Regions from separate parts of the Streptomyces sp. NPDC094147 genome, predicted to be linked through region 2. Evidence: predicted binding sites of a transcription regulator. Region 2 holds the regulator's gene; the other holds the start of a gene.
The links. Region 2 encodes HspR, which represses chaperone genes until heat shock. Its sites were predicted from a motif close to TTGAGNNNNNNNNNCTCAA; they were not measured.

Region 1 (9,914 bases), on a different contig from region 2:
GCTCCAGCTCGGCAGCCAACTCCCGCACCTGGCCGAGGAGTTCGCCCTTCTCGGCGGCGAGGCGGGACTGGCGGCCGCGCTGCCGGGCGAGATCCTGGTCCAGCTCGGCGGCCCGCGCGTGCTGGTCGAGGAGCTTGCGGTGCAGCTCGTTGAGGGACCGTACGACCTGGGCGAACTCGTCGTTGCGACCGGTGAAGCGCACCGGCTCTGCGGTCTCGGGGGCTTCGGACGCCTCGGCGAGCCGGGCCGAGCCGAGCCGCAGCACGGCGAGCGGGCGGGTCAGGCTGCGGGCGGTGGCCGAGGAGACCCCGATGGCGAGCAGCAGCAGCGCGCCGATCAGGCCGATCCGGATCTCCAGGGCGGTCACGTCGTCGTCCCGCAGCTGCTCGAACCGCTTGGCCTCGGAGGTGGCGAGGGCCGCCTCGGCGCCGCGCATCCGGTCGATCCTCGCGGAGAGCGCGGCGCCGACCGCGACCGGGTCGGACTTCCGCTCGGCGGGGGTGAGCTGGGGCTGGTCGGTGAGGCGGGTGAGAAATCCGTCGGCGGCGTCCACCTCGGGCCCGGCGACGGTGCTGGCGACCTTGTCGCGGGCGTCCGCGCCGGCGGCCTGGTCGAAGTCGGCCAGCGCGGACTGCTCGCGCACGTGCGCCTGCTGGGCGGCGGCGCTCAGCCCGTCCCGCCCCCGGCCCGCGTCGCCGCCCTCCTTCTCCTTCTGTACGTACTTGCCGGTGACCGGGTCGTACACCTTGACGGTCGGCGCGGACGGCACCGAGAGCGCGCCGAGCAGCAGCCCCCGGGTGGCCGAGGCCTGCTCGACGGCCCGTCCGAGCGCGCCCGGCGCCCGGACGGCCCGGGCGGCGCGCGGGGGCGTGCGGTCGGCGAGCTCGTCGGCGATGGAGAGCAGCTTGGCGATGACGTCGGAGTACGCCTGCTGCGCCTCCAGGGCCGAGCCCTTGCCGGTCAGCGCGGTGCGGCGGACGGCCGGCACGGTGGCGAGATCGCGCGCGAGGCCGGCGGGCGCGGTGGCGCGGATCTCGTCGATCTGGCGGTCGACGCGGGCCGCGGGTTCCTTGAGCGCCCCGTCCTTGCCGCTCGCCCGGCCGCCCGCGACGTACTGCGTGACGCCGTCCCGCTCGTCACCGAGCGCGTGGGCGAGGCTGACCGCCTGCTGGTTGAGCTGGGCGAGGGTGACCAGGTGCTGGGAGTCCGTGAGGTCCGCGGAGGCCGTGACGAGGGCGGGCGCACCGGCTCCGAGCACCGTGAGGGAGACAACGGCGACGGAGACGACCAGGCGGCTCCGCACCCGTGCGGTGCGTTCTGCGCGTGTGCCGTCGCTGCCCCGAGGCCGCTTGTTCTGCACCGGTGCTCTCAATCTTCACTCGTGTTCGCCAGTCCACCAAGGAAGCCAAGGTGACGACTGGTCATGACGAGTAGTCACTGCTCGGCCACCTGAACGAGTCAACATCACTCGGGAGTTGACCATCAACTCCCGCGGAATGCGCGGCCCCGCTCGTGCGCGACGCCGGTTGGAACTTCCGCGCGGCCTTTGGCAGGATGCCCGCCCACAGCTCGGCGGAGCAGCGGATTCCACCCGAAATCCCGCAGTTCGCCCGCTGGTACAGGCCAATTGACGGGACGTTCGCCACGCGGCGGCGGCCATGGAGACCCGGTGAAGGCGTCGTGCAGACTGGCCGGCATGCGCATGGAGCTCGCCACCACCTCCGGAGACCCCGCCCGCCCCAATGAGGACTGGGCCGCCACCGCACTGCCCGCGTCCGGCCTGGGCGGTCTGCTCGTCGTCCTCGACGGCGTGACGCCGCCGCCCGGCAATGGCGACTGTGTGCACGACGTGCCCTGGTTCACCGCCCGGCTCGGCGGCGCTTTGACCGAACTGTCGGCTTCGCGGCGGGATATGACGCTGACCGAAATCTTGGCCGAGTCCATTCGACGCACCGCCGACGCGCACAGCGACACCTGTGACCTTTCTCACCCGCGCACGCCTCAGGCAACGGTGGTGCTGGCGCGTTGGGACGCGGCCGAGCTGGAGTACCTCGTCCTGTCGGACTCGGCGCTGCTCCTCGAATCCCCCGGGGGCACGGTGCGGGCCGTCCTCGACGACCGCATCGACCGGCTGCCCCCGGCGTCGCTGGCCACCGAGGCGGTGGCCGACGCGCTGGTCCGCAACAAGGAGGGCGGCTTCTTCACGGCGGCCGCGGACCCGTCGGTGGCCGCCCGCGCGGTGACCGGCCGCGAGCCGCTCGCCTCGGTGCGTACGGTCCTCGCCCTCACCGACGGGGCGACCCGCTGGGTCGAGAAGTTCCGCGAGGGTTCCTGGGCGGACTGCGTGGCGCTGGTCCGCAAGGCGGGGGCACAGGGGCTGATCGAGCGGGTGCGGGAGCTGGAATCGGCGGACGTGGAGCGGGTGTTCGTGAGGGGCGGGAAGCGGCACGACGACGCGACGGTGGTGGTGGCGGAGCCGTAGGGGGCTCCGCCCGGCCTGTTCCCCGCCCCCGGCGGTCAGCTTTCCGCCGCCGCGTTCAGCTGGCGGAGCAGGCGGGCCAGTTCGGAGATCTCGGCCCGGTCCCAGCCCGCCAGCTTGCGGACGTACCGCTCGCGCCGCGCGTCGCGCACCCGCCCGAACCGCGCCTCGCCCTCCTGCGTGATGCGGACCAGGGACGCCCGCCCGTCCGCCGGGTCGGGCTCGCGGGCGACGAGCCCGAGGTCCTCCAGGGCATGGAGCTGGCGGCTCATCGTCGCCTTGCCGACACCGAAGTACCCGGCGAGCTCGGTCGCACGCTGCGGCCCCGCCTCGTCGAGGCGTACGAGCAGGCCGTACGCCGCCGGCTCCAGCTCGGGGTGAACCTCGCGGGCCATCTCGCCGGACGAGGCCCTGGCCCGCCGCAGAAAGACCGCCAGCTCGCGTTCGAGCGCGAGGAACTCCTGGTCCGGACCGTGCACATCGGCTCCCATCCCGTGGTGTGTCGTGACGGCACAGTATTTCCCAGCCCGCTGTGCACCGGGCACGCCCGTCGGCCGGTACCTTCCGGCCGGGTCTCGGTATCCGCGGCGCGGCCGGGCATGACGACCGGGCCAACGCCGGATGAAAGTTTCTTCCAGGCCACGCAGTCGTCGCAGCGTGTCGCCGCCGTCACAGGTCTGAACCAACGGCACAGCCCGAAGCCTCTTTCGCGCCGGTGGTCTACGTGCGTAGCGTCTTTTCTGACATGTCCACAGCGACACCTCGGCATGTCGACAGGGCCGGTCAAGTCCCCAGCCCCACCGAGCCTTTCGGAGGCACGCAATGCCCGTGCACAGATCCGGAACGGCCCGCCGCGGCACCGTCACCGCGGCCGGGATCCTCCTCTCCTCCCTCGCCCTCGTCCTCGGATTCACCGAAACGTCGGGGGCCGCCGACACTCCGGTGCGGGCCGCCGACACCCCGGTCCGCGGCTCCGCGACCCTGGGCATGGGCGTCGCCGCGCACGACGGCGTGGGCGGTCTGCCGCGCGATCAGCGCGCGGCGCAGACCGCGCAGACAGAGGGCGTCGACACCAGCAGCCACAACGGCAACGTCGACTGGTCCACCCTGTGGAACAGCGGCGTGAAGTGGGCCTACGTCAAGGCCACCGAGGGCACGTACTACCGGAACCCCTACTTCGCGCAGCAGTACAACGGCTCGTACGACGTCGGCATGATCCGCGGCGCCTACCACTTCGCGACCCCGGACACGACGAGCGGCGCCACCCAGGCCGACTACTTCGTGGACCACGGCGGCGGCTGGTCCGGCGACGGACTGACCCTGCCGGGCGCGCTCGACATCGAGTGGAACCCGTACGGCGCGGCCTGTTACGGCAAGTCGGCGGCCGGGATGGTCGGCTGGATCAGCGACTTCCTGGGCCAGTACCGGGCCCGTACCGGCCGCGACGCGGTGATCTACACCGCGGCCAGCTGGTGGAGCGAGTGCACCGGCGACTCGGGCGCCTTCGGCTCCACCAACCCGCTCTGGATCGCCCGCTACAACACCGACCCGGGCACGCTGCCGGCCGGCTGGGGCTTTTACACGATGTGGCAGTACACCTCGTCCGGCCCGACGGTCGGCGACCACTCCAGGTTCAACGGCGCGTACGACCGACTCCAGGCGCTGGCCAACGGCTGACCAGCACCTTTCGCGGCGAACACGGCCCCCGGCGCCCCGGCGCCGGGGGCTTTTCGCCGCCCCCGAACGAACCACCGTCCGCACACCTGACCCCATCCCGCGCGCGGCATGAGTAAGGATGGGGGGCATGCTCAGGTTGGGAGTGGTGTGGCGGGCGGTGGCCCTGGTCGCGGTCGTCGCGGTCGGCGGCGCGGGATGCGGCGGGCCGGCGGCCTCGTCGCCGCAGTCGGACAGCTCTCCGAGCAGCACTCCCGAGTCCTCGCCGCTCGGCACGCAGACCACCGCGGTCGCGGCGCCCAGGATGCCGTCGGTCGGCGTACTGCTCAACGGCGACGACCACTACTGCACCGCGAGCGTCGTGGACAGCCCGCGGGGCAACGTCATCGCCACCGCGGCACACTGCGCGGCCGGCCCGCTCGACGGCCTGGAGTTCGCGCCCGGCTTCTCCGGCGCCGCCAAGGGCACGTACCCGTACGGGAAGTGGAAGGTGCGGGCCGTGCAAATCGACGACAAGTGGTCCGAGAACCACGAGGACGCGGTGGACTACGCCTTCCTCACGGTCGACCCGGACGCCAAGGGCCGGAGCGTGCAGAGCGTGGTCGGCTCCTCGACGCCCGAGTGGGGCGCGGCCCCCGACGAGCGGGTGACCGTGATCGGTTATCCGGAGGAGGACCACAACCCCGACAACCGGCCGGTCATGTGCACCACCGACACCCACCGGGACCCCGACGCCGCCGCGATGATGCGCATGACGTGCGGCGGCTTCTGGGTCGGCACGAGCGGCAGCCCCTGGCTGCTCGACTACCGGGACCCGGACCGGATGGGGCGGATCATCGGCGTCCTGAGCGGCGGCGACACGGATGTCGAGTCGACGGCCGCCCTGTTCGACACGAAGGCCCGCTCGCTGTACGAGCGGGCCACGCACGCCTGAGGAACCCCCTCCGGCGACCGCGCCGTACTAGGCAGCCGCCGCGACCGGCAGCTCCGCCGGGGAGAGCGCGATCTCCAGGACCTGACGGACATCCGTCACCGGGTGCACCTCCAGCTTCTCCAGGACCTCCGCCGGCACATCGTCGAGGTCCGCCTCGTTCCGCTTGGGGATCACCACGGTAGTGATCCCGGCACGGTGCGCGGCGAGCAGCTTCTGCTTGAGGCCGCCGATCGGCAGCACCCGTCCGGTCAGCGACACCTCGCCGGTCATCGCCACATCCGTACGGACCAGCCGCCCGGACAGCAGCGAGGACAGCGCGGTGACCAGGGTGATGCCCGCGCTCGGTCCGTCCTTGGGGACCGCGCCCGCCGGGAAGTGGACGTGCACGCCCCGGTCCTTCAAGTCGCCCACCGCGAGCTCCAGTTCGGCCCCGTGCGAGCGCAGGAAGCTCAGCGCGATCTGCGCGGACTCCTTCATCACGTCGCCGAGCTGACCGGTCAGGGTCAGGCCCGCCGCGCCCGTCTCCGGGTCGGCGAGGGAGGCCTCCACGAACAGGACGTCGCCGCCCGCCCCGGTGACGGCGAGGCCGGTGGCCACGCCCGGTACCGCGGTGCGCCGCTCGGCCGGGTCCTGGGCGGACTCGGGCACGTGGTGCGGGCGCCCGATCAGCTTGCGCAGATCGTCGGGGGCGATGGTGAACGGCAGCTCCTGGCCGCCCAGTTCGTGCTGCGCGGCCACCTTGCGGAGCAGCCGGGCGATCGAGCGCTCCAGGTTCCGGACGCCCGCCTCCCTCGTGTACTCCCCCGCGAGCTTGCGCAGCGAGGCGTCTTCGAGCACGACCTCGCCGGACTCCAGACCGGCCCGCTCCAGCTGGCGCGGCAGCAGGTGGTCCCGGGCGATGACGACCTTCTCGTCCTCGGTGTAGCCGTCGAGCCTGACCAGTTCCATGCGGTCGAGCAGCGCCTCGGGGATGGCTTCGAGGACGTTGGCGGTGGCGAGGAAGACCACGTCGCTCAGGTCGAGTTCGACCTCCAGGTAGTGGTCGCGGAAGGTGTGGTTCTGCGCCGGGTCGAGGACTTCGAGCAGCGCGGCCGCCGGGTCGCCCCGGAAGTCGGAGCCCACCTTGTCGATCTCGTCGAGCAGCACGACCGGGTTCATGGACCCGGCCTCCTTGATGGCCCGCACGATCCGGCCGGGCAGGGCGCCGACGTACGTACGGCGGTGTCCGCGGATCTCGGCCTCGTCCCGTACGCCGCCGAGCGCGACGCGCACGAACTTGCGTCCCATCGCGTGCGCCACGGACTCGCCCAGCGAGGTCTTGCCGACGCCGGGCGGGCCGACGAGCGCGAGGACGGCGCCGCCGCGGCGGCCGCCCACGACCCCGAGCCCCCGGTCGGCACGCCGCTTGCGCACCGCCAGGTATTCGGTGATCCGCTCCTTCACGTCCTGCAGGCCCGCGTGCTCGGCGTCCAGGATCGCCCTGGCGCCCCGAATGTCGTACACGTCCTCGGTGGTCTCGTTCCACGGCAGTTCGAGGACGGTGTCCAGCCAGGTCCTGATCCAGGAGCCCTCGGGCGACTGGTCGCTGGAGCGCTCCAGCTTGTCGACCTCCTTGAGCGCGGCCTCGCGGACCTTCTCGGGGAGGTCGGCGGCCTCGACGCGGGCGCGGTAGTCGTCGCTCTCGTCCTCCTCGCCGCCCTCGCCGTTGAGCTCGCGCAGCTCCTTGCGTACGGCGTCGAGCTGGCGGCGCAGCAGGAACTCGCGCTGCTGCTTGTCCACGCCTTCCTGTACGTCCTTGGCGATGGACTCGGCGACGTCCTGCTCGGCGAGGTGGTCGCGCAGGTGCTCGGTGGCGAGCTTGAGGCGGGCGACCGGGTCGGCGGTCTCCAGGAGCTCGACCTTCTGGGCGGTGGTCAGGAACGGCGAGTAGCCGGAGTTGTCGGCGAGCGCGGACACGCCCTCGATCTGCTGCACCCGGTCGACGACCTGCCAAGCACCGCGCTTCTTCAGCCAGTTGGTGGCGAGCGCCTTGTATTCCTTGACGAGTTCGGTGACGTGTCCGGGCAGGGGGTCGGCGAGGGTCTCCTCGACCCGGGTGCCCTCCACCCAGAGCGCGGCGCCGGGTCCGGTGGTCCCGGCTCCGATCCGCACCCGGTGGCGGCCCCGGATGAGGGCGCCCGGGTCGCCGTCGGAAAGCCGTCCGACCTGCTCGACGGTCCCGAGCACACCGGTCGCGGCGTACGTGCCGTCGATCCGCGGCACCAGCAGCACCTGCGGCTTGCCCGGACCGCCGTGCGCACCGGCCTGGGCGGCCTCGACGGCGGCCCGGACATCGGCGTCGGACAGGTCGAGCGGCACCACCATGCCGGGCAGCACGACCTCGTCGTCGAGCGGCAGCACGGGCAGGCTGATCGGTGTGTACGCCGTGGACTCGGTAGCCATGATCTCCCCTTCGGCAGTCAAGTTGAGCTATGCCGACTCAATGCATGTGAGTCGAGGAATGTTCCCCAGGGGCTGTTCGCTCTGAGCGATCACACCCGCGAGCTGCTCTATGTAAGACTTGCCGTCGAACTTCAGCCATTACATACAGGGGGTTGGCAGTGACAGCGACAGTGACGGGTGAAGCCGCGGTCGGCACGCTCGTGCGGGCCTGGATCGACGGCTGGATCGTGTCGCGCGGGACCTCGGACCCCATCGACCGGCCATGGGGCTGGACGATCGACGCCGGACACCTCAACCACGTGTCGCGCCATGTGCTTCCCGCGCCCGCCGAGGCCGATGTGCGCGCGCTCGTGGCCGCGACCAGCGCGCCCGGGACCTGGCTGAAGCTGTTCGCCACCGACGACACGGTGCGGCCCTGGCTGGGCGAGGGCTGGCACTTCGACAAGCCCGGCCATCTGATGACGGTCCCGCTCGCCGCCGAGCGGCCCGCCGTTCCGGCCGGATACACCCTCACGACCTGGACCCGCGCCGGCGTCACGCGCGTCCTCGTCCGCACGGACGAGGGCCACTTCGCGGCGCGCGGCCAGATCGCCCAGGCGGGCCCGACGGCCGTCGCCGACCAGATCGAGACGGCCCCCGAGCACCAGCGCCGGGGCCTGGGCAGCCTGGTCATGCGGACGCTCCAGAACGCGGCGTACGAGGCGGGCGCCACCACCGGCATCCTGGTCGGCACCCCGGAGGGCCGCTCCCTCTACGCGTCCCTGGGCTGGCAGACCCACTCACCGATGGCGAGCCTGTACTTCCAGCCGACACCGGCCTGACACCGACACGGGCCCGACCGGGCTCGGCCCCTCAGTTTCCGGGGCGAGCACCGGCCGTGCGCACCGCCGGCCAGCACGCCACGCCCGCGAGGAGGGCAACCGGGTGGCCCCACGCCGCGAGGGGCTCCACCATCGCCAGCAGGTCCAGCGCCAGCAGCACGCTCACCGCGCCCAGCGCGCACCAGCGCAGGGCCGGTGCGAGCAGGCCGGCGAGTGCGCCCACGGTCGCCATCAGGCCGAAGCTGATGCCGTAGTCCAGCCGGTGCAGCGAACTCTCCGGGAGGTACCCGGCCAGCACCGACAGCGCGACCGGGACCTCGGTGGCCAGGGTCGCCACCACATGGCCGAGCAGGAAGACGCCCGCCGTGCGCCAGCCGCCTATGCGGCGCTCCAGCGCGGCGAGCACGAAGACGAAGACCAGCGCGTACGGCGACCCGATGCCCCCGGCGATCCACAGCGCGCTCGCGAACAGGGCGGGGACCGGCGCCGTCAGCAGATGGGCCACATCGGTGCTCGACTCCTGGAGCAGGGCGTCCACGGTGTGCGGGTCGCCGTACTCGGTGTACAGCGAGGTCGCCAGGAGCAGCAGGGCGTAGCCGAACGTGAACGGCGTCGACGCCGGCGAGGGCAGGAGCTCGCGGACCCGGGCGAGCCCGGTCCGTACGCCGGAGACCGGCACGTCGGCGGGCTCGATCCTGGGCCGCTGCGGCGGGACCACCTCAAGGAGGCCGGCCGTGGCGGCGGGCTCGGCGGATTCGAGCGGGTGCACCGGGGTGGGGCCCCTTCCCCGGGGCACGGCGTGCGCCGCCCCGAATCGTCGAGCCACGTCCGCGTCCCCGGCCGTGTTCCGTACTCGCTTACGTCCCTACAACGCTTACCCTCCGCGAACGGATCCGGGCCCGTCTATGGCGTGCGCCACACCGGACAACCTTTAACGCTTCCTGTGCGTCCACGGCCGGTCTCTCCCGGCCCGGGGTGGGCCACCGGTGTGGTCCGCGGGGGCGATCCGGGGCGGTGACCGGGAATCCGGGTGCGCCGGCACCGACGGGCGGGCATCCTCGCAGCCATGGACGACATCGCCACCCTCGACCGGCGCCAGGGACCCCACGGGGAAGTCGTGCTGCGGCAGCGCGGAGCGCATTTCGAGATCATCGCCAACGGGTGCTTCCTCATGGACACTTCGGACGGCCGCTCGGAACGCCTCCTCATCGATGCGGCGTACGACACACTTCCGGCGGGCGGCGCGAAACCCTCCCTGCTGATCGGCGGACTCGGCGTCGGCTTCTCGCTCGCCCACGCCGTGCGGGACGCGCGCTGGGGCCAAGTCGCCGTCCTGGAGAGGGAACAGGCGATCATCGACTGGCACCGCTCGGGCCCGCTCGGCGCCATTTCGGGCCCGGCTCTGTCCGATTCCCGTACCCGGATCATCCATGCCGATCTGGTCGATTACGTACGTACGGCACAGGACACCTACGACGCGCTCTGCCTCGACATCGACAACGGGCCCGACTGGACCGTCACGGAGGGCAACGGCGGGCTCTACTCGCCGGCCGGACTCGCCCAC
Region 2 (9,914 bases):
CTCGATGTCCACCGGGCACTGCTCGACGCAGGCGCCACAGGTGGTGCAGGACCACAGGACGTCCGGGTCGATGACGCCGTTCTCTTCGAGGGTGCCGATCAGGGGGCGCTCGGCCTCGGCGAGAGCCGCGGCGGGAACGTCCTTCAGCTGCTCCTCCGTCGCCTTCTCGTTCCCCTCCATGTCCTTGCCGCCACCGGCCAGCAGGTACGGGGCCTTGGCGTGCGCGTGGTCGCGCAGGGACATGATCAGGAGCTTGGGGGAGAGCGGCTTGCCCGTGTTCCAGGCGGGGCACTGCGACTGGCAGCGTCCGCACTCGGTGCAGGTGGAGAAGTCGAGGATGCCCTTCCAGGAGAAGTGCTCGATCTGCGAGACGCCGTAGACGTCGTCCTCGCCCGGGTCCTCGAAGTCGACCGGCTTGCCGCCCGAGGCCATCGGCTGGAGCGCGCCGAGGGCGACGCCGCCGTCCGACTCGCGCTTGAACCAGATGTTGGGGAAGCCGAGGAAGCGGTGCCAGGCGACACCCATGTCGGTCTTGAGCGCGACCGTGATCATCCAGATGAACGAGGTCGCGATCTTCAGGCCCGCGAAGAAGTAGGTGAGGTTCTGCAGGGTGGTCAGGCTCATCCCCTTGAACCAGGCGACCACCGGGTACGAGATGAAGAACGAGGCCTCGTAGCTGTCGACACCGTGCTGGGCGCCCTCCAGGGCGTGCAGCGTGAAGATGCAGATGCCGACGATGAGGATGACGCCCTCGACGAAGTACGCCTGGCCGGTGTTGGAGCCCGCGAACCGGGACTTGCGGCCCGCCCCGCCCGGCCGGTTCAGCTGCCGGATGACGATGAGGGTCAGGATGCCCAGCGCCGTCATCGTGCCGAGGAACTCGACGAAGACGTTGTACGGCGCCCAGTCGCCGATGATCGGCAGGATCCAGTCGGCCTTGAAGAGCTGGCCGATGGCGTTGACGATCGTCAGCAGCAGCGAGAAGAAGCCCACGGCCACGAACCAGTGCGCGACGCCGACGATGCCCCACTTGTTCATGCGGGTGTGGCCGAGGAATTCCTTGACCACGGTGATCGTGCGCTGCTTGGGATCGTCCGTGCGGGTGCCGGCCGGCACGGGCTGGCCGAGGCGTACGAAGCGGTAGATCTGCACGATGGCACGGCCGAACAGCGCTACGCCGACCGCGATTAGGACCAGCGACACGATGATCGCGGCGAGTTGCATGGTGGGGCTCCTCGGGCCTGCGAGGTGGGTGACGGGGGACGGGCTCGAACGGATTACTAAGCAGTAACTTATCCAGTCCACCTGAGCGTACCCACTTATTCCGCCGCACTGTAGCCGCGCAAGCGGTGATCTGTGTCGCTCAGCGTGCCCTCGATCGCACCCCGATCTCCATCGTGTTATTCACCACATATGCGGACATAACAAACTAACTTGTTCTCCGCCACTTCTTGACGGTCGAACCGAATGGGTGTCCCATGCCAGCTCCCGCCACGTACCTCGTCACCGGTGGTGCCGGATTCATCGGCTCGCACCTCGCCGACGCGCTGCTCGGCCGGGGCCACACCGTGGTCGTGCTCGACGACCTGTCCACCGGCGCCCGCGCCAACCTCGCCGCCGCCTGGTCCGATCCGGCGCTGCGCTTCGTGCGCGGCTCCGTCCTCGACGCGGGCCTCACCGGCGAACTCACCGCGCGCTGCGACGCCGTGGTCCACCTCGCCCCCGTGACGGGCTGCGTCGGCGCCGCGGCCCTGCGGCACGGCCGCAAGCTCCTGATCGCCGCGGCGGACGGCCGCGGCGAGGCGGCCGCGGGCGCCACCGTCGTACGGATCGGCGACACGGTCGGCCCGCGCCAGTCGCCCGGACACGCCACGCTGCTGCACCGCCTGGTGCGCCGGGCCGTCGCGGGCGAGCCGCTCACCGTGCACGGCGGCGGCACCCGGCAGTGCCGCTTCCTCGACGTCGCCGACGCGGTGGACGCGCTGCTCGCCCTGCTCGCCCACCCGGGCGCCGCGGGCGCCGAGTTCGACCTCACCGGCGCCGAGGAGACCAGCGTCCTGGCCCTGGCCGAGCGCACGCTGGCCCGCAGCGGCGGCACCTCCGCCATCCACCGGGTTCCGTACGCCGAGGGCCTCACCCCGTACGAGAAGGACACGGCCGCCCCGCCCGACCCGGCGCGGCTGCGCGAACTCACCGGCTGGCGGCCCGCGCGCGGCCTCGACGACATCCTCGACGCGGCGCTCGCGCGGGCCCGCGCCGAAGCCCCCGTCGTCCTGCCCGGACTCCGTCTGCCCGCCGCCTCGCCGGCCGGGCAGCACCTCGGCTGAGCGGAGCGGACGACATGCTGCACGGGATCACGGCCGCGACGTCGGCCCTCGTACTGACCGCCCTGCTGGCCGGCCTGATCCGCACGGTGGTGCTGCGGTTCGGCCGGGCCGGTGTCCGCAAGAACGGCGCCGCCCCGCACCTCGGCGGCATCGCCGTCGCCTTTGCCACCCTGGGCGTCGCCTGCTCCGGACCGCTGCTCGGCGTCGCCGAACTCGGCGAGGGCGTGGCCCCCCTGCTCGGCGCGGCCGGCGCGGTCGCCCTGCTCGGCCTGGTCGGCGACCTGCGGCCGCTGGGCGTACGGATCCGGCTCGTCGCGGAGGCCGCCGCCGCGACCGCGGTCGTCACACTGGCCGGTCTCCCGCCGGGCGCGGGCGCCCTCGCGGTGCTGTGGATCGTGTTCGTCACCAACGCCTTCCAGCTCCTGGACACCTCCGACGGAGCGATGGGCGCGGTCGCCGCCGTCACCGCGCTCGGCCTCGCGGTGTGCGCGATCGCCGAGGGCCGGCCCGGACACGGCCTGCTCCTGAGCGTGCTCGCCGCCGCCCTGACCGGCTTCCTGCTGCACAACTGGCATCCGGCCCGCATTCACCTCGGCGACTGCGGCTCCCTGTTCACCGGCTTCCTGCTCGCCTCGTCCGCGGTGACCGTGCACGCCGGTACGCCCGGCCCGCAGATCACCGCCGAACTGTTCGCGCTGACCGCCGTCGTCCTCACCGACACCCTGCTCGTGCTGACCTCCCGCCGCCTGGCGGGCCGCCCGCTGCTGCGCGGCGGCGGCGACCACATCGCCCACCGGCTGCGCCGCATGGGCCTCTCCACCCAGGGCTCGGCCGTCGTCCTCGGCCTCGCCACGCTGGCCGGAACCCTCATCGGGCTCCAGGTCCACGACGGGCGCATCGCCCCGGTCGCGGTGCTGCCGCTCGGCCTCCTGGTGCCGTCCGCGGTCGTGCTGCTGCTCCGGGTGCCGGTGTACGGCCCGGCCTCGCGCCGCCGCGCACCCCGCGCCCGCACCTCCGCGGGCCCCACCGCCTCCGTCGACCTCGCGGGCGGCCGCGGATGACCCCGTTTCCGGCAGGGAGCAGTACGCACCTGATGACGAACCTCCTGCGCGTGGTGCGCCGCGCGGTGCGCCGCCTCGGTATCGACGTGGTCCGCCGCCGCCCCGGCGGCGCCGACCTGGTGCGCCTGCTGCGCCGGTACGAGATCGACCTGGTCCTCGATGTCGGCGCGCACCGCGGCGACTTCGGCGCGCTGCTGCGCGAGGCGGGCTACCGCGGCCGCATCGTCTCCTTCGAGCCGCTGCGCGAGCCCCGCGCCGAACTGCGCCACCGCGCCGCCCTCGACGACGCCTGGAGCGTGCTGCCGTACGCGCTCGGCGACCGCAGCGGCAGCGCCACCCTCAACATCTCCGGCCACTGCGGCCCCGCCAGCTCCTTTCTGCCGATGCTGCCCCGCCACCGGGCCGCCGCGCCCCGCACCGCGTACACCGGCGACGTCATCGTGGAGACGCGTCGCCTGGACGAGCTGTGGGAGCAGGTCACCGCCCCCGGCGAGCGGGTCTTCCTCAAGCTGGACGTGCAGGGGTACGAGGCCCAAGTGCTGGGCGGGGCAGGGGAGTTCGCCGACGAGATCTGCGGAGTGCGGCTCGGGGCGCCGCTGGTGCCGCTCTTCGAGGGCGCCCCGCTCTTCGACGAGCTGCTCGCGCTGGCCAGGGAGCGGCTCGGCCTGACGCTGATGTCGATGACGCCGGGCCTCACCGATCCCCGCGACGGCCGGCTGCTCCAGTGCGGCCTGGTGCTGCTGCGCGAGGACGGCCCCCGCCTGGAGGAGCAGGTGCCCGCGCAGGCCCCGGCGGTCGTGTGAGGACGTACTGAGAGCCCACTGGGGGCGTACCCCTGCGTATGGTCTGAGCTGCCCAGATGCCTTCCATTGCAGATAAGCGCAGGATAAAACTTGAGTCGGCCAGACTCAGCTCTGTTGACTCGGTGGGACCGGTGATGCATCCTTGAGCCAGTTCCACTCAAGTAGTCAGTTGGAGGAATCGAAATGGCACGTGCGGTCGGCATCGACCTGGGCACGACTAACTCCGTCGTCAGCGTTCTTGAAGGCGGCGAGCCCACCGTCATCACCAACGCAGAGGGCGCCAGGACCACGCCGTCCGTCGTCGCCTTCGCGAAGAACGGCGAGGTGCTGGTCGGCGAGGTCGCCAAGCGCCAGGCGGTCACCAACGTCGACAGGACCATCCGGTCGGTCAAGCGCCACATGGGCACCGACTGGAAGATCGAGCTCGACGGCAAGAGCTTCAACCCGCAGCAGATGAGCGCCTTCATCCTGCAGAAGCTGAAGCGCGACGCGGAGGCCTACCTCGGCGAGAAGGTCACCGACGCGGTCATCACCGTGCCGGCGTACTTCAACGACTCCGAGCGCCAGGCGACCAAGGAAGCCGGCGAGATCGCGGGCCTCAACGTCCTGCGTATTGTCAACGAGCCGACGGCCGCCGCCCTGGCCTACGGTCTCGACAAGGACGACCAGACCATTCTCGTCTTCGACCTCGGTGGCGGCACCTTCGACGTGTCGCTCCTGGAGATCGGCGACGGCGTCGTCGAGGTGAAGGCCACCAACGGCGACAACCACCTCGGTGGCGACGACTGGGACCAGCGCGTCGTCGACTACCTGGTGAAGCAGTTCCACTCCGGTCACGGCGTGGACCTGTCCAAGGACAAGATGGCCCTCCAGCGCCTCCGCGAGGCCGCCGAGAAGGCCAAGATCGAGCTGTCCTCGTCCACCGAGACCTCGATCAACCTGCCCTACATCACGGCCTCCGCCGAGGGCCCGCTGCACCTGGACGAGAAGCTCACGCGCGCCCAGTTCCAGCAGCTGACGAGCGACCTCCTGGAGCGCTGCAAGACGCCGTTCCACAACGTCATCAAGGACGCGGGCATCAACCTGTCCGAGATCGACCACGTCGTTCTCGTCGGCGGTTCCACCCGCATGCCGGCCGTCGCCGAGCTCGTCAAGGAGCTGACCGGCGGCAACGAGGCCAACAAGGGCGTCAACCCGGACGAGGTCGTCGCCATCGGCGCCGCCCTGCAGGCCGGTGTCCTCAAGGGCGAGGTCAAGGACGTCCTGCTCCTCGACGTGACCCCGCTGTCCCTCGGCATCGAGACCAAGGGAGGGATCATGACCAAGCTCATCGAGCGCAACACCACGATCCCGACCAAGCGGTCCGAGATCTTCACGACGGCCGAGGACAACCAGCCGTCCGTGCAGATCCAGGTCTACCAGGGCGAGCGCGAGATCGCGGCGTACAACAAGAAGCTCGGGATGTTCGAGCTGACCGGTCTGCCGCCGGCCCCGCGCGGGGTCCCGCAGATCGAGGTCGCCTTCGACATCGACGCCAACGGCATCATGCACGTGACCGCGAAGGACCTCGGCACGGGCAAGGAGCAGAAGATGACCGTCACCGGCGGCTCCTCGCTGCCGAAGGACGAGGTCAACCGCATGCGCGAGGAGGCCGAGCAGTACGCGGAGGAGGACCACCGCCGCCGCGAGGCCGCCGAGACCCGCAACCAGGGCGAGCAGCTCGTCTACCAGACCGAGAAGTTCCTCAAGGACAACGAGGACAAGGTCCCGGCCGAGGTCAAGACCGAGGTCGAGACCGCCGTCGCCGAGCTGAAGGAGAAGCTCAAGGGCGAGGATTCGGCCGAGATCCGCACCGCCACCGAGAAGGTCGCCGCCGTCTCGCAGAAGCTGGGCCAGGCCATGTACGCCGACGCCCAGGCCGCGCAGGGTGCGGCCGGTGCCGCGGGTGCCGAGGGCGCCTCGCAGCACAAGGCCGAGGACGACGTCGTGGACGCCGAGATCGTCGACGACGAGAAGCCGCGTGACGCGAAGGGCGGCGCCGCCTGATGACGGAGGAGACCCCGGGCTTCGAGGAGAAGCCCGACGTCCCCTCCGGCGCCGGCGCGGAAGACGCCGAGCCGAAGGCCGCCGACTCCTCCGAGGAGGGGAAGGCGGCCCCGGCCGGGGACGCAGCCAAGGAGATCGCCCTCCAGGCTCAGCTGGACCAGGCCCAGACGGCGCTCGCCGAGCGCACCACGGACCTCCAGCGCCTGCAGGCCGAGTACCAGAACTACCGCCGCCGGGTGGAGCGGGACCGCGTCACGGTCAAGGAGATCGCCGTCGCGGGTCTGCTGACCGAGCTGCTGCCCGTGCTCGACGACATCGGCCGGGCCCGGGAGCACGGCGAACTGCAGGGCGGCTTCAAGTCGGTGGCCGAGTCCCTGGAGACGGTCGCCGCGAAGATGGGCCTGCAGCAGTTCGGCAAGGAGGGCGAGCCCTTCGACCCGACGGTCCACGAGGCCCTGATGCACAGCTACGCGCCGGACGTCACCGAGACGACCTGCGTGGCGATCCTTCAGCCGGGGTACCGGATCGGCGAGCGTACGATCCGGCCCGCCCGGGTCGCGGTGGCCGAGCCCCAGCCGGGGGCGGCCGCCAAGGACGAGAAGTCGAACGACGAGGAGAGCGGTGGCCCCGAGAAGGGCTGACGCCGCGGTCATGGCAGAAGTGATCGTCCGGAAGGAGGGACGTCGATGAACACGAAGGACTTCGTCGAGAAGGACTACTACAAGGTTCTCGGCGTCCCCAAGGACGCCACCGACGCCGAGATCAAGAAGGCTTACCGCAAACTCGCCCGCGAGAACCACCCCGACGCCAACAAGGGCGACGCCAAGGCGGAGGAGCGCTTCAAGGAGATCTCCGAGGCCAACGACATCCTCGGCGACCCCAAGAAGCGCAAGGAGTACGACGAGGCGCGCGCCCTGTTCGGCAACGGCGGCTACCGGGCGGGTCCCGGGGCCGGCGGCAGCTTCAACTTCGACCTGGGCGACCTGTTCGGCGGGCAGCAGCCGGGCGGCGCGGGCGCCGGCGGCTTCGGCGGCGGGCTCGGCGACGTGTTCGGCGGCCTGTTCAACCGGGGCGGCGCGGGCACCGGCACGCGCACCCAGCCGCGCCGCGGGCAGGACCTGGAGTCCGAGGTGACGCTCAGCTTCACCGAGGCGGTCGACGGGGCCACCGTCCCGATCCGGCTGTCCAGCCAGTCCCCCTGCAAGGCCTGTTCGGGCACCGGCGACAAGAACGGCACGCCCCGGGTGTGCCCGACCTGTGTCGGCACCGGCCAGGTCTCGCGCGGCTCGGGCGGCGGTTTTTCGCTGACCGACCCGTGCGTGGACTGCAAGGGCCGCGGTCTGATCGCCGAGAACCCGTGCGACATCTGCAAGGGCAGCGGGCGGGCCCGCTCCTCGCGCACCATGCAGGTCCGCATCCCGGCGGGCGTCAGCAACGGCCAGCGGATCCGCCTTCGCGGCAAGGGCGCACCGGGCGAACGGGGCGGCCCCGCAGGCGACTTGTACGTCGTCGTCCACGTCGACGCCCACCCGGTCTTCGGCCGCAGGGACGACAACCTCACCATCACGGTGCCGATCACCTACGTGGAGGCGGCACTCGGCGGCGAGGTCAAGGTCCCCACCCTCGGCGGCCCGCCGGTCACCCTGAAACTGCCCGCGGGCACCCCCAACGGCCGTACGATGCGGGCGCGCGGCAAGGGCGCGGTCCGCAAGGACGGCACCCGGGGCGACCTGCTCGTCACGGTCGAGGTGGCCGTGCCGAAGGACATGGACGACAAGGCCCGCGAGGCCCTGGAGACCTACCGCGAGGCCACCGCGGGCGAAGACCCGAGGGCAGAACTGTTCCAGGCCGCGAAGGGAGCATGAGATGGACCCCCGCCAGCGTCGACAGCCCCAATTCGGCAACAGGGCGTACGAGTTGACCGAAGAGACGCCGGTGTACGTCATCTCCGTGGCGGCCCAGCTCTCCGGCCTGCATCCGCAGACGCTGCGGCAGTACGACCGCCTCGGCCTGGTCTCGCCCGACCGCACGGCCGGGCGCGGCCGGCGCTACTCGGCCCGCGACATCGAACTGCTGCGTACGGTCCAGCAGTTGTCGCAGGACGAGGGCATCAACCTGGCCGGCATCAAGCGCATCATCGAGCTGGAGAACCAGGTCGCGGCGCTTCAGGCCAGGGTCGCCGAGCTGTCGTCGGCGGTCGAGGGCGCGGCCGTCGCCATGCGGCAGCGCGAGGCCCAGGTGCACGCCTCCTACCGCCGGGACCTGGTCCCGTACCAGGACGTGCAGCAGGCCAGCGCGCTGGTCGTCTGGCGCCCGAAGCGGTCGGCGGAGTAGCCCCGGGCCGCCCCAGGCCCCCGCAGGTCCTCTCAGGGCCCGCTGTCCCCTCTTTGGGGGTGGCGGGCCTTGTGCGTGGTGCGGAGCCTCTCAGGCGTCCTGGTCCAGGATCCCGGACTGGGCGATCAGGAAGCCGAGTTGGGCCCGGCTGCCGCTGCCGAGGGCGGCGGCCAGTTTGGCGATGTGCGCGCGGCAGGTGCGTACGTTCATGCCGAGGCGGCGGGCGATGGCCTCGTCCACGTGGCCCTCCACCAGGAGCTTGGCGATGGAGCGCTGGACGCCGGTGATGCCGGCCGTCTCCAGGTGGTAGGGCACCTCGTCGTCCCAGGGGACGGCGTACTGCCAGAACTGGTCGAAGACGCCGACGAGGTACTGCACGAGGCCCTCGTGGCGCAGTTCCAGGGCCACCTGGCGGTCGCTGCGCGCGGGTATGAAGGCGATCTTGCGGTCCATGATGATGAGCCGGTCGATGATCTCCTCCAGGGTCCGCACCTCCAGACCGTACGGAGCTATCCGTTCCACATAGCCGATGGTGGCGGAGTGGTGGCGGGCGGTGTGCTGGTAGAGGGTGCGCATCTCCACCCCACGGGCGACCAGCGGTTCGATGCGGCGCAGTCCCGCCTCGAAGCTCTCCGGTCTGCGGCCGCTGCCGGGCTGGATGACGAGCAGTTCCTCGGTGCACTCGTCGATGACGCGGTCCAGCGTGGCGTTGATGAGCTCCAGGCCTTCGAGGACCGTGACCGCGTGCGTGCCCGAGAGGGCGGGCGTGGCGATCGACATGAACGGCTCGAAGGTGTTGGCAAGTGCGACGGAGAGCTTTCTGCGCTCCTGGATCTCGCGCTCCAGCGGCTGCGTCAGCAGGTTGAGCACCACCGTGGGCGGAACCGGGCGCAGGAGTTGCGCGTCATCCGGGTCGGGGCGCAGCAGGGTGAGATCGACAAGACACGGCGCCGAGTCGGCCTCTGAGCGGGTAATTCCCCCGGTACGCAGGGCAAGCGCGTACAGAGCCGTTCCTGTCTCGCACAAGTCAACTGGGCCGTGATCGTGTCCTATATGCCCCTGATTCAACCTAGTTGCACCCCCCTCATCCTTTTGAATTACAGGAACATGATGCCTGGCTGCGCTGGTGCAAGCGCTCGGAGTGGGCCATCGTCGTATCCGCGGGGGGAGGTAATGATCAAAAGAGGTGGAGATCGGCCATGAGCAGGATGGTTCGAGCACTAAGCACGACAGCCGTTGTGGCGGCTGCGTTCTGCGCTCTCTCGGCGCCTGGGGACATTACTTGGGAGAGCCACCCCGCGAAGTCGGACGTTGCGTCCAGGCAGGACATCACCTGGGAGATC

Region 1: the regulator HspR is predicted to act here: its motif matches at 7,552-7,570, upstream of lon (endopeptidase La).

Annotation. Positions count from the first base shown of each region.
Region 1 covers NZ_JBIWHT010000002.1:370,158-380,071, reverse strand. Annotated here, with positions in the region: gene ACIQ8J_RS07175 (nitrate- and nitrite sensing domain-containing protein) at 1-1,360, opposite strand, end outside; gene ACIQ8J_RS07170 (hypothetical protein) at 1,697-2,482, shown strand; gene ACIQ8J_RS07165 (MarR family winged helix-turn-helix transcriptional regulator) at 2,518-2,970, opposite strand; gene ACIQ8J_RS07160 (lysozyme) at 3,302-4,156, shown strand; gene ACIQ8J_RS07155 (trypsin-like serine peptidase) at 4,284-5,087, shown strand; gene lon (endopeptidase La) at 5,115-7,529, opposite strand; gene ACIQ8J_RS07145 (GNAT family N-acetyltransferase) at 7,688-8,350, shown strand; gene ACIQ8J_RS07140 (rhomboid-like protein) at 8,382-9,119, opposite strand; gene ACIQ8J_RS07135 (spermidine synthase) at 9,417-9,914, shown strand, end outside.
Region 2 covers NZ_JBIWHT010000030.1:59,519-69,432, reverse strand. Annotated here, with positions in the region: gene ACIQ8J_RS30220 ((Fe-S)-binding protein) at 1-1,224, opposite strand, end outside; gene ACIQ8J_RS30215 (NAD-dependent epimerase/dehydratase family protein) at 1,479-2,327, shown strand; gene ACIQ8J_RS30210 (MraY family glycosyltransferase) at 2,342-3,388, shown strand; gene ACIQ8J_RS30205 (FkbM family methyltransferase) at 3,421-4,191, shown strand; gene dnaK (molecular chaperone DnaK) at 4,375-6,237, shown strand; gene grpE (nucleotide exchange factor GrpE) at 6,237-6,878, shown strand; gene dnaJ (molecular chaperone DnaJ) at 6,924-8,102, shown strand; gene ACIQ8J_RS30185 (heat shock protein transcriptional repressor HspR) at 8,104-8,571, shown strand; gene ACIQ8J_RS30180 (helix-turn-helix transcriptional regulator) at 8,662-9,597, opposite strand.